3 regions of the Lysinibacillus sp. TE18511 genome follow, and region 1 is predicted to be linked to each of the others. Evidence: riboswitches for the same ligand, from Rfam matches in the RefSeq annotation. Region 1 holds a riboswitch; each other region holds the start of a gene.

Region 1 (4,548 bases):
ACTATATCAACTATTAATATATAGAATCCAATGAGTCTAGGGTACGTTAGATGGGTGTTTTCATAAAGTTTGAAGAAATGACGCACGCAAAAGTATTTTTGATGATCTCTACATAATATATAGTAATGAAAAAAATGGAGCTATCCCAAATGCTGGGTAGCTCCATTTTTGCTAAATTTGTAAAGTGTTTTGCGTAATTTTTAGGTAAAAAAGTTTATACTGAATAAAGAACTAAAAATAGGGGCGGTTTAACATGAAAACAGTTGTTGTATTAGGTGGCGGAATTACAGGATTGTGTACAATGCATTATTTGCAACGTCAGATTCGAGAGAAAAACCTAGATGTAAAGCTTGTGCTCGTTGAAAAAAATACATATCTAGGTGGCAAGCTGCACTCAGAGTATGAACAAGGCTTTATCCTGGAAACAGGAGCAGATTCCATTGTTGCACGTCATAAAGGTGTTTTAGAGTTAGTAGAGGAACTTGATTTTAAACAGAATCTTGTTTATAACGAAACTGGTATTTCGTATATTTATACAAATAATGAGTTACATGCTATCCCAACAGACTCGACGTTCGGTATTCCAATGAGCTTACCATCTCTTGAGGAAAGTACGCTTGTATCGGAAGAAGGGAAAAAAGTAGCATTAAAGGATTTAACAATGCCAAATGAAGGGTTTACAAAGGAAAGCTCTATTGGGGAATTTTTAACGTATTATTTAGGTGAGGAGCTTGTTCAAAACCAAATAGCACCAGTACTTGCAGGTGTATATTCGGGAGATTTAAATCAACTTTCAATTGCTTCCACTTTACCGTATTTAATCGATTATAAAAATGATTACGGTAGTATTATTAAAGGTTTCGATGCAAACAGAGAGCAATTTGTGAAAGCTGCTAATAAAAAATTTATTTCATTTAAAAATGGTTTATCGTCACTAATTGAACGACTTGAAGAAACTTTAACAGATGTAGAAATTGTGAAAGGAATTGCTACGACTAGTGTTAAAAAGCAGGAGAATCAATATATCGTTACTTTAGCAAACGATAGAATGATTGAAGCAGATCATGTTGTTTTGGCACTTCCTAACGACTCGGTACAAAACTTATTGCAAGATGAATCATTGAACCGCTATTTTGGACAATTCAATACTGCATCAGCCATTACGATTTACTTAGGATTTGACGTACCCGATCATAGATTACCAGCAGATGGAACAGGCTATATTGTGTCACATAATTCCGATGTTATATGTAATGCAGCAACGTGGACAAGTCGCAAGTGGAAGCACACCTCTGCAGAAGGGAAATTACTTGTACGACTTTTTTATAAGAGCATTAACCCTGCGTATGAGAGATTGCGTATGATGACAGATGAAGAATTAGCAGTTGTTGCCTTAGAGGATGTAAGAAAAAGCTTGGGGATTGAGGAAAAACCAACTGTTGTCGATGTGACAAAATGGATTGATCAAATGCCGAAGTATGACTTGGCACATCGTGAGGCGTTGCAAGGTCTAGTGCAAGAGCTTGAGAACAACTATCCCAATTTATTAATAGCAGGATGCTCTTATTTTGGAGTAGGCATAGGTGCTTGTATTCAAAACGGGAAAAAAATTGGTGAAGAACTTGCTGAAAAACTATTGTAATTGTTTCATAAAAATCAAAATATAATATTTTTTTCGTATAAAATATCTTTTGTTCAGTGAAATAGTCTTGACTCTATCGTTCGTAAACGATATGATTCTTTTAATTATTTAAAAAATTCATACTACATTCTTATCAAGAGAAGCTGAGGGACTGGCCCTATGAAGCTTCAGCAACCAACTTTTTGTCAGGTGCTAAATCCAGAAGACCAATGTGTCGAAGATGAGAAGGAAAAACAATTACGAAACGTAAAAGCCTTCTTTTTTTGAGAAGGCTTTTTTATTTTATAGATAAGGGAAGAGAGGCTAGTTTTATGGGATTGCTTGAAAAGTTAAAAACGAATGTTCTTACGGCAGATGGTGCAATTGGTACGCTTTTATATGGCTATGGCTTGGAGTACTGCCATGAGGAAATGAATGTTCAGAGACCAGAATTAATTGAAAAGATTCATAGAGAGTATATAGCAGCTGGAGCCGACATTATTCAAACAAACACTTATGGAGCTAATGCCATAAAATTAGTTCGCTATGGATTAGAATCACGTGTGCAGCAGTTTAATGAAGCTGCTATTACGATTGCCAAACGAGCGGCGGCAGATGGTGGACAATTTGTCTTGGGTACTATTGGAGGAATCCGTGGTATTCGAAAGAGTGATGCAACGTTGGAGGAAATTCTAGCAACGGTTGAAGAGCAAACAACTGTTTTACTTGCGGGAAATCCAGATGGTCTTTTGCTTGAAACCTATTATGATTTTGAAGAGCTGACAGCAACTTTAACAATGCTACGGGCTAAAACAAAATTACCGATTATTGCGCAAGTTTCTATGCACGAACCAGGCATTTTGCAAAATGGAATGAGTTTAAACGCCGCTTTACATAAACTTGAAGCGCTAGGTGCTGATATCGTAGGTGTTAACTGTCGCTTAGGCCCACACCATACTATTCAAGCATTTGAAGGTGTAGAGCTTCCTGAAAAGGCATTTATGTCAGCGTATCCGAATGCATCTCTTCTTGATTTGGAGGATGGCCGTGTCGTTTATGAATCTGAGGCAGATTATTTTGGGCGAGCAGCTGTAGCACTTCGTGATCAGGGAGTGCGTTTAATAGGTGGTTGCTGTGGTACGACACCCAAACATATTGCCGCAGTGAAAAAGTATTTAGAGGCGCTATCTCCAGTTGAGGAAAAGCACGCAAAGCCAGAAAAAATCGCAGTTTTACGTGAGGCAGAGCCGCCAAGTTATGAGCCATTACATGTAAAAGTAAAACGAGAACGCTCAGTTATCGTGGAGTTAGATACTCCTAGACATTTAGAAATTGAAGGCTTTATTGAAGGTGCCGAAAAATTGTATAAAGCTGGCGCAGATGTAGTCATGATGGCTGATAATTCACTGGCATCGCCAAGGATTAGTAATATTGCGATGGGTGCCTTATTAAAAGAAGTACATGGGGTACGCCCATTGACACATATAACATGCCGAGATCGTAATTTAATTGGTCTTCAATCACATTTAATGGGATTAAATGCACTTGGGATTCATGATATTTTAGCGGTTACTGGAGATCCGACAAAGGTAGGTGATTTCCCAGGGGCGACTAGCGTTTATGACGTATCTTCAATGGAACTAATCCAATTAATAAAACAGTTAAATGAAGGTGTATCGTTCTCAGGGAAACCACTTCGTAAAAAGGCAAATTTCTCTGTAGCGGCAGCGTTTAATCCTAATGTACGTGTACTGGATCGTGCTGTGTCTCGATTAGAAAAGAAAATTGAACATGGGGCAGATTATTTTATTTCACAGCCTGTTTATACAAAGGAAAAAATCGTGGAAATTTACGAGGCGATAAAGCATTTAGAAACACCAATATATATAGGTATTATGCCAGTAACGAGCTATAAAAGTGCGGAGTTTTTACATCATGAAGTACCAGGCATCAAACTATCAGATGATGCGTTAACGCGTATGAAGGCTTGTGGTGATGATAAGGAACGCGCAACACTAGAAGGGATTGCAATTGCCAAGGAATTAGTAGAAGTAGCAGCGGAATATTTCAATGGTATTTATCTTATCACACCGTTTCTGCGCTATGATATGACACTTGAATTGATGAAATATATTGAGCAATTGGATGAACAGAAAAAAGGGGTAAGTATAAATGGCTAAGCACTTGATTGAAGAACAACTTGAGAAACGAATATTAATTCTTGATGGCGCAATGGGTACAATGCTACAAAATGAAAATTTATTAGCGGAGGATTTTGGCGGCGAAGAATACGATGGCTGTAATGAAAATCTTGTGCTAACTAGACCAGATGTGCTTGAAAAAGTTCATAGAAAATATTTAGAGGCTGGAGCAGATATTATTTGTACAAATACATTTGGTGGAACACCACTTGTACTAAACGAATATGATCTTGGCGAGAAGGCAGAAGAAATCAATAAACGTGCTGTGGAAATTGCGCGCAAAGTAGTAGATGAATTTTCAACATCCGATTGGCCACGTTTTGTAGCGGGGGCTATGGGGCCAACTACAAAAACCTTGTCGGTAACAGGTGGTATTTCATTTGATGAGTTAGAGGAAAACTTTTACGTTCAGGCCAAGGCATTAATCGAAGCTGGGGCGGACGTTCTATTGCTAGAAACAAGTCAGGATATGTTGAATGTTAAGGCGGGGACTCTAGGCGTATCTCGCGCTTTTGAAGCAACTGGAAAAGAGCTCCCTGTGATGATATCGGGAACAATTGAACCGATGGGCACGACACTTGCCGGTCAAACAATCGATGCTTTCTACATTTCCATTGAGCATATTAAGCCGTTATCAGTCGGCTTAAACTGTGCGACGGGACCAGAGTTTATGACTGACCACATTCGCTCATTAGCAGAGCTTTCAACTGGCTATATTAGTTGTTA
Region 2 (4,548 bases), on a different contig from region 1:
TCTAGTCCGATTAAGCTAAGAGCGAACACAATGAATAACAGAAACCCTTGAATAGCTGCATATTTTAATGTTTTTGCATCGACCTTAATTATTCGTTTATAAAAGATAATACCTGCTGCCAAAAATGCGATGATACAACGCAATGCCACCACATTATAAACTGCCATTGTCTCAAGTCCCATTACCATAAAGGTATAAGATAATCCCCAAAACATTGTCACAATAACCATCAATAAATTTGCTTTTCCCTGGATCCCCATTGTGCTCACCTACAATCTGTGTACTAAAACAGTTTTCATTCTAAAAATTACTATATATCTTGTATTGTGATTAGTAAAACGAATGTTTATAATGATTAGTATTAAAAAAATTCATGTATATAGAGGGACAGGCAATGAGTTTAGTGAAATATGAGATTTTGAATAAAGTGGCTGAGGTAGCAAGCTTTACAAAAGCAGCAGATGCTTTAGGTTTAACTCAATCCGCTGTAAGCCATGCCGTTTCGAGTTTAGAAAAGGAGTTCGGCTTTGCGCTCATTCATAGAAGCCGCGCGGGTGTCACGTTAACGAGCGAAGGGGATACAATGTTAAGAGCAATGAGACATGTCCTTGATGCTGAGGAATTACTACAACAGGAAGCTGCACATATACTTGGTGTTACTCGTGGAAAAGTACGAATTGGTGTCATCTCAAGTATTTCCTCAAACTGGATGCCTGAAATTGTTCGTATGATGGACAATCAATTTCCTGGCATACAAGTCGAATTGCGAGAGGGAGACTATTATGAAATTGAACAATGGCTTCTGAGTGGGGAGGTTGATGCTGGATTTTTAAATGGTCAAAAGTCTGGGCAATTTCAATATATCGAACTCCAGCAGGATCCATTGTTGTGTATTGTCTCTGATAAAAGTCTACTTTATGATAAAACAGAAATTGATATAGTGGAATTAGAAGACATGCCATTTATCATGACTTCTTATAAAGGGACAAATGATGTAAAAGTACTTTTAGAGCAATATCACGTAAAGCCAAATATTCGTTTTGAACTATCAGAAGAGGTAGGGATCATTTCGATGATTTCTCACCAGCTTGGCATTAGTATTTTACCGAAATTAGTTACGAATAACTTGCCTACTACGATAAAAGCCATACCTTTAAAACAAGGTGGCTATCGTACAATTGGAATAGCAATGAAACACCAGGCATCACCAGTGACCAAAAAATTTGCGGAAATATTAAGAAACTGGTTGAAAGAACAAAATTTGGAATGATTTTAGCTCATCACTGAAAGTTGTGGCCAGTCGGAACGGAAATCAACCACACGTTATGGTGATGATCCATAAATCTTGAGGTAAATTATAGAGAAGAGCAACACGCCCTATAAAAACAACATTGAAGCTTTACATATCCTTAAGTTAAAATAGTATTTGTATATTTTTTAGAAAAAAGGTGAGTGTATGGGGACATTACGAGGTAAGACCGTACTCATTACAAGTGGGGGAACGCTTGAAAAATGGGATCGTGTGCGAGGGCATACGAATTTATCAAAAGGGTCGATGGGCTGTTATTTAGCTGAGGCGGCACTAGCGGCTGGAGCTAACGTCTTATATTTGCATGGTTATTTCGCACAACTGCCGATAAATAAAGATAAAATGCGTACCATTCGATTTGAAGGTATAGAGGATTTAGGCGAGAAAGTTCGACAGTCTGTTCAGCAAGAACAGGTGGATATCGTTATTATGGCGGCAGCTGGCTCAGATTGGCTCATTGATAAAGTATATGACCAATCCGGAAATTTAATGGAGGAAGCAGGTAAAATGCCATCTGACGAGCCACCTATCATTCACTTTAAAAAGGCGCCTAAAGTATTAGGTCAAATAAAAGAATGGCAACCGAATGTTACTTTAGTGGGCTTTAAACTCGAGGCAACAGATGATGAGGAATTTTTACTGTCCCGCGCACGTCTACGGATGGAATCGGCTAACGCTCAGTTTATGGTAGCAAATAGCTCGCAGTCATTATATGGTGGAGATGAGCCACATTGGATTGTACCGGCTGAAGGCGAACCAATAAAGGTAATGGGCAAGCAAAAAACGGCGTCAGCATTAATGGATTTTTTACAAAATACGTAAAGTGAAAACTGTGTAGAGAAAAAGATCTGCACAGTTTTTCATTTTGTTTTGTGAATATTCACAAAATGGAAGTTGTATGCGTTAGGTTTTCTGAAAATGCATTTCACTCTGTAATAAGTGAATGGTGGGAGTAATACTACTTTTTAATACGGAATAAAATAACTTGTATATAGTAAGCTTCAAGGAAAATAAACGTCTTAACTAAAATATTCGAACTTTAAATAATCCTTTTTACTTAATTACAAAGTATTCGACTAGGAATTGTAATATTTATATTGACAAGAGGTTTTCTGAATTATAGAATTATTTCCAAGAAACATAATACTCTTATCGAGAGAGGTGGAGGGACTTGGCCCAATGAAGCCTCGGCAACCAATAGTGTAGGTGCCAAATCCAACAGGGCGATCTGAGAGATAAGGGGGCTATAAATCAATTTGATGCGTTGGCCTCTTATGTACAAAAAGTATGTAAAAAGAAGGGGTGTATCGGATGACTCAACAGGCAAAGATCGATGACAAAAAGCTAGAGGCAATTGCAAAGGCCATTCAGAATTTAGAATATGGAGAAGTGAACATTACGATTCAAGACGGTGTCATTGTTCAGATTAACAGACTTGAAAAGCAGAGATTTCCACAGAAAAAGTAAATAATAGGATGTCAGTTTGCTAGATATTTGAAGGCCACAAAGAAAGCAGGGATTATTTTCTTTGCTTATTTGTGGCTTTTTTAGAAGTTAGCCAGAGGTGCTTGATTATTGTAGAGGTCCTGCTGTGCGGTATTTCCGTTAAAATTGAACATTCTTCTTTTAAGACATCGACGTTAATAGCGTTTCATAATATGGCTCAATCTTCAGCAATTGTTTATGATACAAAAAACAGGATGGATCACGATGAACCATCCTATTTTCAGATGTAGTCAATTCTAATTGCTTATGAGATAGTATCCTAGCTATAAAAACTTTTAGGGATCTCCCCAATATGTCTACGATGATAGAGTAGGGGCTCTTTTTGTGCATTATCAATGGCTAGGACCTGCCCAATAAATATCGTATGGTCTCCAGCATCGATTTGTTGAATGGTTGTGCATTGTAAAGTGGCTACAGTGTCGTGTAAAATCGGTAGACCGTGAACGGAAGTTGACCACTTTGCCTGAGCAAAACGATCTGGGATTTTACTTGAAAATAGTGTACATAAATGTTCTTGATTGCTCGCTAAAATATTCACAGCGAACTTTTTAGCTGCTGTAAAATATGGATGAAGCTGTGATTTTTTGTCGAGCGACCATAAAATAAGGAGTGGATCTATGGAAACTGACGCAAAGGAATTGACAGTTAAGCCAATAGGTTCATCAGCGTCATTACAAGCTGTGACAACCGTAACGCCTGTTGGATAATTACCCAATGCTAGTTTAAAAGCAGCTACTTTGTCTGTCATTCTAATCACCTCTTGTTATTTTATGGTTCATCACCAAAAGTTGTGGGTGACATTTGTTAAGACGTATGCCTTGTATATAAGTTGATTGGAGTGGAGACTGGGCGACTCCTTGGGGATCAGCGTCACAAATGAGACCCTGGAGCGAGCAACGCGAGTGAAGCGGCTCATCGGACGCCCCCAGGAAGCTCTGCTCTGCGCGAAAGCGAAGCGTCAGCGGCAAAGCGCCCAGTCGGAACGGAAATCAACCACACGTTATGGTGATGAACCTATTTTATGTGAATATAACATCGATTTACCTAAATGAAAAACTTTTTTATTTGATGCTCAGCAAATATTAACTTCCTTGCTGAGCATCTTGAAATAGTTAGCATAAAATATAGCAACTTCTTAACAAATTGAATATTCTTAATTTTATTTTAAACCAACAAAACTAACAGGTAAAGTATATAATAGTGGGAGAAAAAAGGGGGGTAGTCATGACTTTATATTTTGACCATCTAGTTCATCAAGTTCAATCACCAGACAATGTAAAGGTTTTTTTAAACAAACGTAATATCCATACAGTTAACGGCGGTCAACACACAATGTGGGGGACATATAATGCGCTAAGCTACTTTGGATTAAACTATATTGAGCAAATAGCAATTTATGATCGTAATTTATTTGAAAATGCAGCGGAATTGCCTTATTCCCTACACTATACGTTTAAGCGGGCGCAGGAGCATTATGGATTTTCACGAATTGCATTACGTACAAAAAATATTGAAGAAGAAGGACAACGTTTGCGTGCACTTGGTTTTGAGGTGTATGGTCCTGATGCTTGCAGTCGAACAAGACCAGATGGCTCCGTCGTAGAATGGAAGCTATTGCATTTTGGGAAGTCAGAGCAGGCAATTGATTTTCCTTTTTTAATCGAGTGGGCTGCTGATGATGAGGACCGTTTTGCACAATTACAGGCAAGTGGAGCAATCCATCCAAAACAATC
Region 3 (4,548 bases), on a different contig from region 1:
AAATCAGGAGCCAGATTATCTTACTTTATTGGAGCTTACTAATGACCTGAAAAAATTAAAGCCATGGCAATATTTAAGGGATGATGAAGTCGTTATAATTCACTTTGCAGATATAGATTACAAAGTACTTGTTTCTGTTATGGGAGCTGGTGGTGAAGAGTTTGGATTAATGATTTTTGATATGGAAAAGGGCTATGACAGCTTAGCGAAAATACTTTTTGAGAAAAATTTATCGAGTGATTTTTCCTATAGCTTAAATGTTTTAACTGTGAATTTTGTTGATAGAGAAGAGTTAGATTCAGCAGATTATCTGCTAATTAAAGATTGTGGGCTGTCGTATAGAGGGAAGAAGAACTGGATTCAATACCGTAGCTATCAAGAAGGAACGCATCCTGAAAGACCAAACCATCTAGAGGTAGAACTATTAATTGATGTTGTAAGTAGGATGATTAATATTACAGAAGCTCGGAAGGATGGCTGGGAATATCCACAGGTAGCTGCACATCAATATCCAACGTTTAAAGTACAAATGGATGGTGAGTTACAAGAAATCTATATTTTGCATATAAATATACCAAAGCCAACGTATGAGTGCTACGAGGAAATTTCAATGTTTGAAAAAGCAAAATATAAGAAAAAGCCTAAAAGCCCGTTACAATTAGAATATGATATATTTTACATGCCTTTTGGCGTAGAATCGGAAGAAACGAACCGCACTGTTTATCCGATTGCTGGTATGCTTGTTGAACGAGGAAGCAATTTGGTTATTGAACACGAATTGTTCCCTGTGCCTAAAACGCCACCAATTGCACAAGGCGTGTTATGGGCATTTTTATAAAGCTTAGAGGTAAGACCAAGTAAAATATTTGTTTCTAAAGAGTTAAGCCCGATGCTTCAACCACTAGCAAAAAATGTCGGGGTGGAGCTTGTAGAAAGTGAACTTCCTTGCATCCGAGAAGTGAGAGAATTTATGAAAAACATGTCAATGGATTTATTTGAAGAATAGTGAATAATCTGACCACACGTTTCTATGACTTTAGAACAATTACACGTGTACGTATTTAAAAAGCTCAATAGGAATGATCATCTATACCCTTACCAACCTCATAAAAAAATCCAATCGTTTTGATTAATCTTTCTTTCAAAACAATTGGATTATTTTCGATGTAAAATCAATATTTTCTAAAGCCACACCCATCACTCTAAAGTGATGAAGTTCAGGCTTTCTTTTGTGCGGGGTATCCAATAAGGATAGCGATGATCCCGCAAATTCCTATCAAGATCGGATAGAAAGAGTATTGTAGCATGCTTACTGGCGATATTCCAGCTACGCTTGCGGCTGCCAGGAATTGGGCTCCGTATGGGAGAAGACCTTGGACCGTACAGGAGAAAATATCTAATATACTTGCGGACTTTCTTGGCTCAATCCCATACTGATCAGCAATATTTTTTGCAAGTGGACCAGCAATTAGAATAGCAATCGTATTATTGGCCGTAGATAAATTAGTTAGACCCACAAGGCCAGCAATCCCAAATTCAGCACCCTTTTTCGATTTAATTCTTCGTGTCGTAAGGTGAAGTAGAAAGTCAATTCCTCCGTTAAACTTAATAACCTCCACCATTCCAGCTATTAATATCGCAAGAAATGCCATTTCATACATGCCTGACATTCCTTCGCCAATCGTTTGCATAAGGCTCATTAAATGATAGCTGCCATCCGCTAAGCCTACAGCCCCGGCGAGAACAATCCCAAATGCCAGAACAAAGAAAACATTCATTCCAGCTAACGCTAAAATAATAACCAGAACATAGGGAACAATTTTTACCCAACTATAGCTTAAATGTTCTACATGTGCGGTTTCACCCATTGTGATAACCCCTAAAATAATGCTCGTTACAATAGCTGCCGGCAACACAATCCAAAAATTCACCTTAAATTTATCCTTCATTTGTGCGCCTTGTGAACGAACGGCAGTAATGGTTGTATCTGAAATAATGGATAAATTATCGCCAAACATCGAACCGCCAACAATCGCTGCCATTACTAAAGCCATGGGAAGTTCGATATGCTCGCTTATCCCAACTCCGATCGGCGCCAGTGCAACAATCGTTCCCACCGATGTACCCATTGACAGGGAGATAAAGCAGGCAATGATGAACAAGCCTACGACAAGCAGGTTTGGCGGAATGACCGATAAAGCAAAGTTAACAGTGGAATCCACTGCCCCCATGCCTTTTGCTACCTCTGAAAAGGCTCCAGCCAAGAGAAAAATAACAACCATCAGCATGACATTTAAATTTCCTGCGCCTTTGCAGAAAATATCAACCTTTCGCGAAAACGATTCTTTTCGATTCATCGCCAGAGCCACAGCGCCCGAAATGGCAATGGCTACAATGACAGGAAAGGCATAAAAATCACCTGTAATAACCCCTGAACCAATAAATAAAATCAAAAAAACAACAAATGGGATCAGCGCCCATGGATTCTCTTTCTTCATTGTCCTACCTCCAAAAATTAAAAATGGACACATCCTTGTCCATTTTTTTCTAAAAAAAGACCTCTTCTCGAAATAACAAGAAGAGGTCTTATATTTATAAAACACTCCTCTTATCTATCAAGCCATTGCTTGCTGGATTTGGCACAGTAACTTAATCACTAAGTTCCGCTGCCGAGATATCATAGGGCCAGTCCCTCCATCTCTCTTGATAAGAAGAAAAAATATTATTTTTTTGCACAATAATGAAATACTATAATAAAACATCTATTATTGCAACATGTTTTTAATTAAATACTATTTCAAAGCACATAAAAACGTTTTTTCAAGAAAGAAAATCCGCTTTAAGGCGACCACGGTAAAAAAGAGAGGAGCGATTCATGAAGTGCTAAATTAAGATGTTAAAAATATTGGTGTAATCATAGAACCATCTATCACGACGATAGGCAATTAGATTGTTTAGTTATAATACAGGAGAATTACAAAGATGTAGGTGCATTTGCAGAAATTGAAGGTATAGAAAATGTGAAGCAAAAGATAGTAATCATCTATTGTAAAGAGACATATTTATAAAGCTCAATAGTAATCGTAGAGACGACCAGACTAATTTAGTTTCTTTTAACAAAAAAAGACACTATAAAAAGAATAGAACCTACCAAAAAACCAATGAATTGATCTAATAATAATTCATCTCGAAGAAACCATCTGAAAATAAAAATGCCTCCAAACATTAGCATAGCTAAAAATCCGATATATTTTATTCCATTATGTAGCATCTTCTCACTCCCTACAGTTTGAAATAACCGTCATTCCTATTGCAGTAAGAACAGCGATAACAAATGACCCTACAATAATTCATTGAGGCATATCTTTTTCGTCTCTCGTCACAAAATATTCAGTAACTCTAACAACCACAAATAATTAATGCTACATAAAATCCATTACTTCATTGACCTACAACCCGGGATTCTTTCAACTTTTTCTTATTTGTAGTCATTGTCGACATTTAATCCCTCTATTTTAATTAATATTGGTATTTTTTTGAATAAAGATACTAATGCTAAAATTAAAGATGCTGTAGCTATTGTTTTTGTAAATTCCTTATAATCATTAGGTATATATTGACTGGTGATAAACGCTATTACTGCCATTACTATATAAGTTAAAATGCTTTTTAATTTTGTATTTTTTATTGTAATTAAATACATTAATGACTCAGCAAATAAAATGATAAGAAATAAAATAAATATATTTATTAATATATAACTCAAAGTTTTCACCTTCTTTTAAAAGGTTAGAAAAGGATATCGAAGAATTGATACCCTTTTTTATAAAATTAAATTTTTCTATAATCGTCTTGTGCTCCTAACCACTCCTGTTCATATGGATATAATATTAAAGCAGCACCGAATGGACCTATTACACCGCTGATTAAAGTTTCATTTTATTAGCATGGCGAATAGTAATAATATTATCGTTTGGATTAACTAAAACAACAGTATCCCAAGTAGGTTTAATTTGAAGTTCACCGTGTTCATCAATGCGAATCATTGCATTTAGTTCTAGAATACCTTCAATAATAATGATCTCTTTTGCATCGTTATCTTTTATAGCTCTTAATTCATCTTTAAAACGAATTTTCCAACCAAAAAAATCTACTTCATTCATTGAAAGTTTACCTCCATGAAAGTACTTTCAGCAACAGGGCGACATTTATTGATTTCCGGTAAATCAGGCCAAGGAAAAACATATTTTATGCAGTGTCTATTATTTAAGAGGTGAGTTCTGATCGGGCTATGAAAAAACCTCCTAATGAATGATCATCGAGGTTGTCTCACGATTATTAATTCATTAGAAAGTGTGTAGTGTTCGGCGCTTACATTTAAATAATCTAGGTTTAAGTATATTTGTTCACAATGTTATTCTTTTTCCACTTCATTTAATACAAGAATGCTACCCCTTTAGCTACATAACAAAAGGACTCCCTTTTTTCAAGGAAAGCACCTAAGTACAATACTACTTTACTTATTTAGTAAATTAATAAATGTTTTAA

What was found. A riboswitch is a leader RNA that binds a small molecule or an ion and turns the genes downstream of it on or off. The one in region 1 is predicted to bind S-adenosylmethionine.
Region 2: it holds a riboswitch for S-adenosylmethionine, as region 1 does, so the genes downstream of both, ACVWXS_RS19930 (YezD family protein) here and ACVWXS_RS18510 (bifunctional homocysteine S-methyltransferase/methylenetetrahydrofolate reductase) in region 1, are expected to answer to the same signal.
Region 3: it holds a riboswitch for S-adenosylmethionine, as region 1 does, so the genes downstream of both, ACVWXS_RS06190 (Na+/H+ antiporter NhaC family protein) here and ACVWXS_RS18510 (bifunctional homocysteine S-methyltransferase/methylenetetrahydrofolate reductase) in region 1, are expected to answer to the same signal.

What each region holds. Positions count from the first base shown of each region.
Region 1 covers NZ_JBSSFD010000030.1:15,916-20,463, reverse strand. Annotated here, with positions in the region: gene ACVWXS_RS18515 (protoporphyrinogen oxidase) at 254-1,642, shown strand; SAM riboswitch class I at 1,770-1,869, shown strand; gene ACVWXS_RS18510 (bifunctional homocysteine S-methyltransferase/methylenetetrahydrofolate reductase) at 1,954-3,801, shown strand; gene metH (methionine synthase) at 3,794-4,548, shown strand, end outside.
Region 2 covers NZ_JBSSFD010000035.1:35,792-40,339, reverse strand. Annotated here, with positions in the region: gene ACVWXS_RS19945 (DMT family transporter) at 1-260, opposite strand, end outside; gene ACVWXS_RS19940 (LysR family transcriptional regulator) at 395-1,270, shown strand; gene ACVWXS_RS19935 (phosphopantothenoylcysteine decarboxylase domain-containing protein) at 1,457-2,131, shown strand; SAM riboswitch class I at 2,456-2,551, shown strand; gene ACVWXS_RS19930 (YezD family protein) at 2,621-2,776, shown strand; gene ACVWXS_RS19925 (flavin reductase family protein) at 3,075-3,563, opposite strand; gene ACVWXS_RS19920 (hypothetical protein) at 3,649-3,867, shown strand; gene ACVWXS_RS19915 (VOC family protein) at 4,040-4,548, shown strand, end outside.
Region 3 covers NZ_JBSSFD010000005.1:191,011-195,558, reverse strand. Annotated here, with positions in the region: partial or broken gene ACVWXS_RS06195 (DUF7309 domain-containing protein) at 1-1,006, shown strand, start outside; gene ACVWXS_RS06190 (Na+/H+ antiporter NhaC family protein) at 1,218-2,498, opposite strand; SAM riboswitch class I at 2,606-2,713, opposite strand; gene ACVWXS_RS06185 (hypothetical protein) at 3,479-3,766, opposite strand; gene ACVWXS_RS06180 (hypothetical protein) at 3,927-4,163, opposite strand.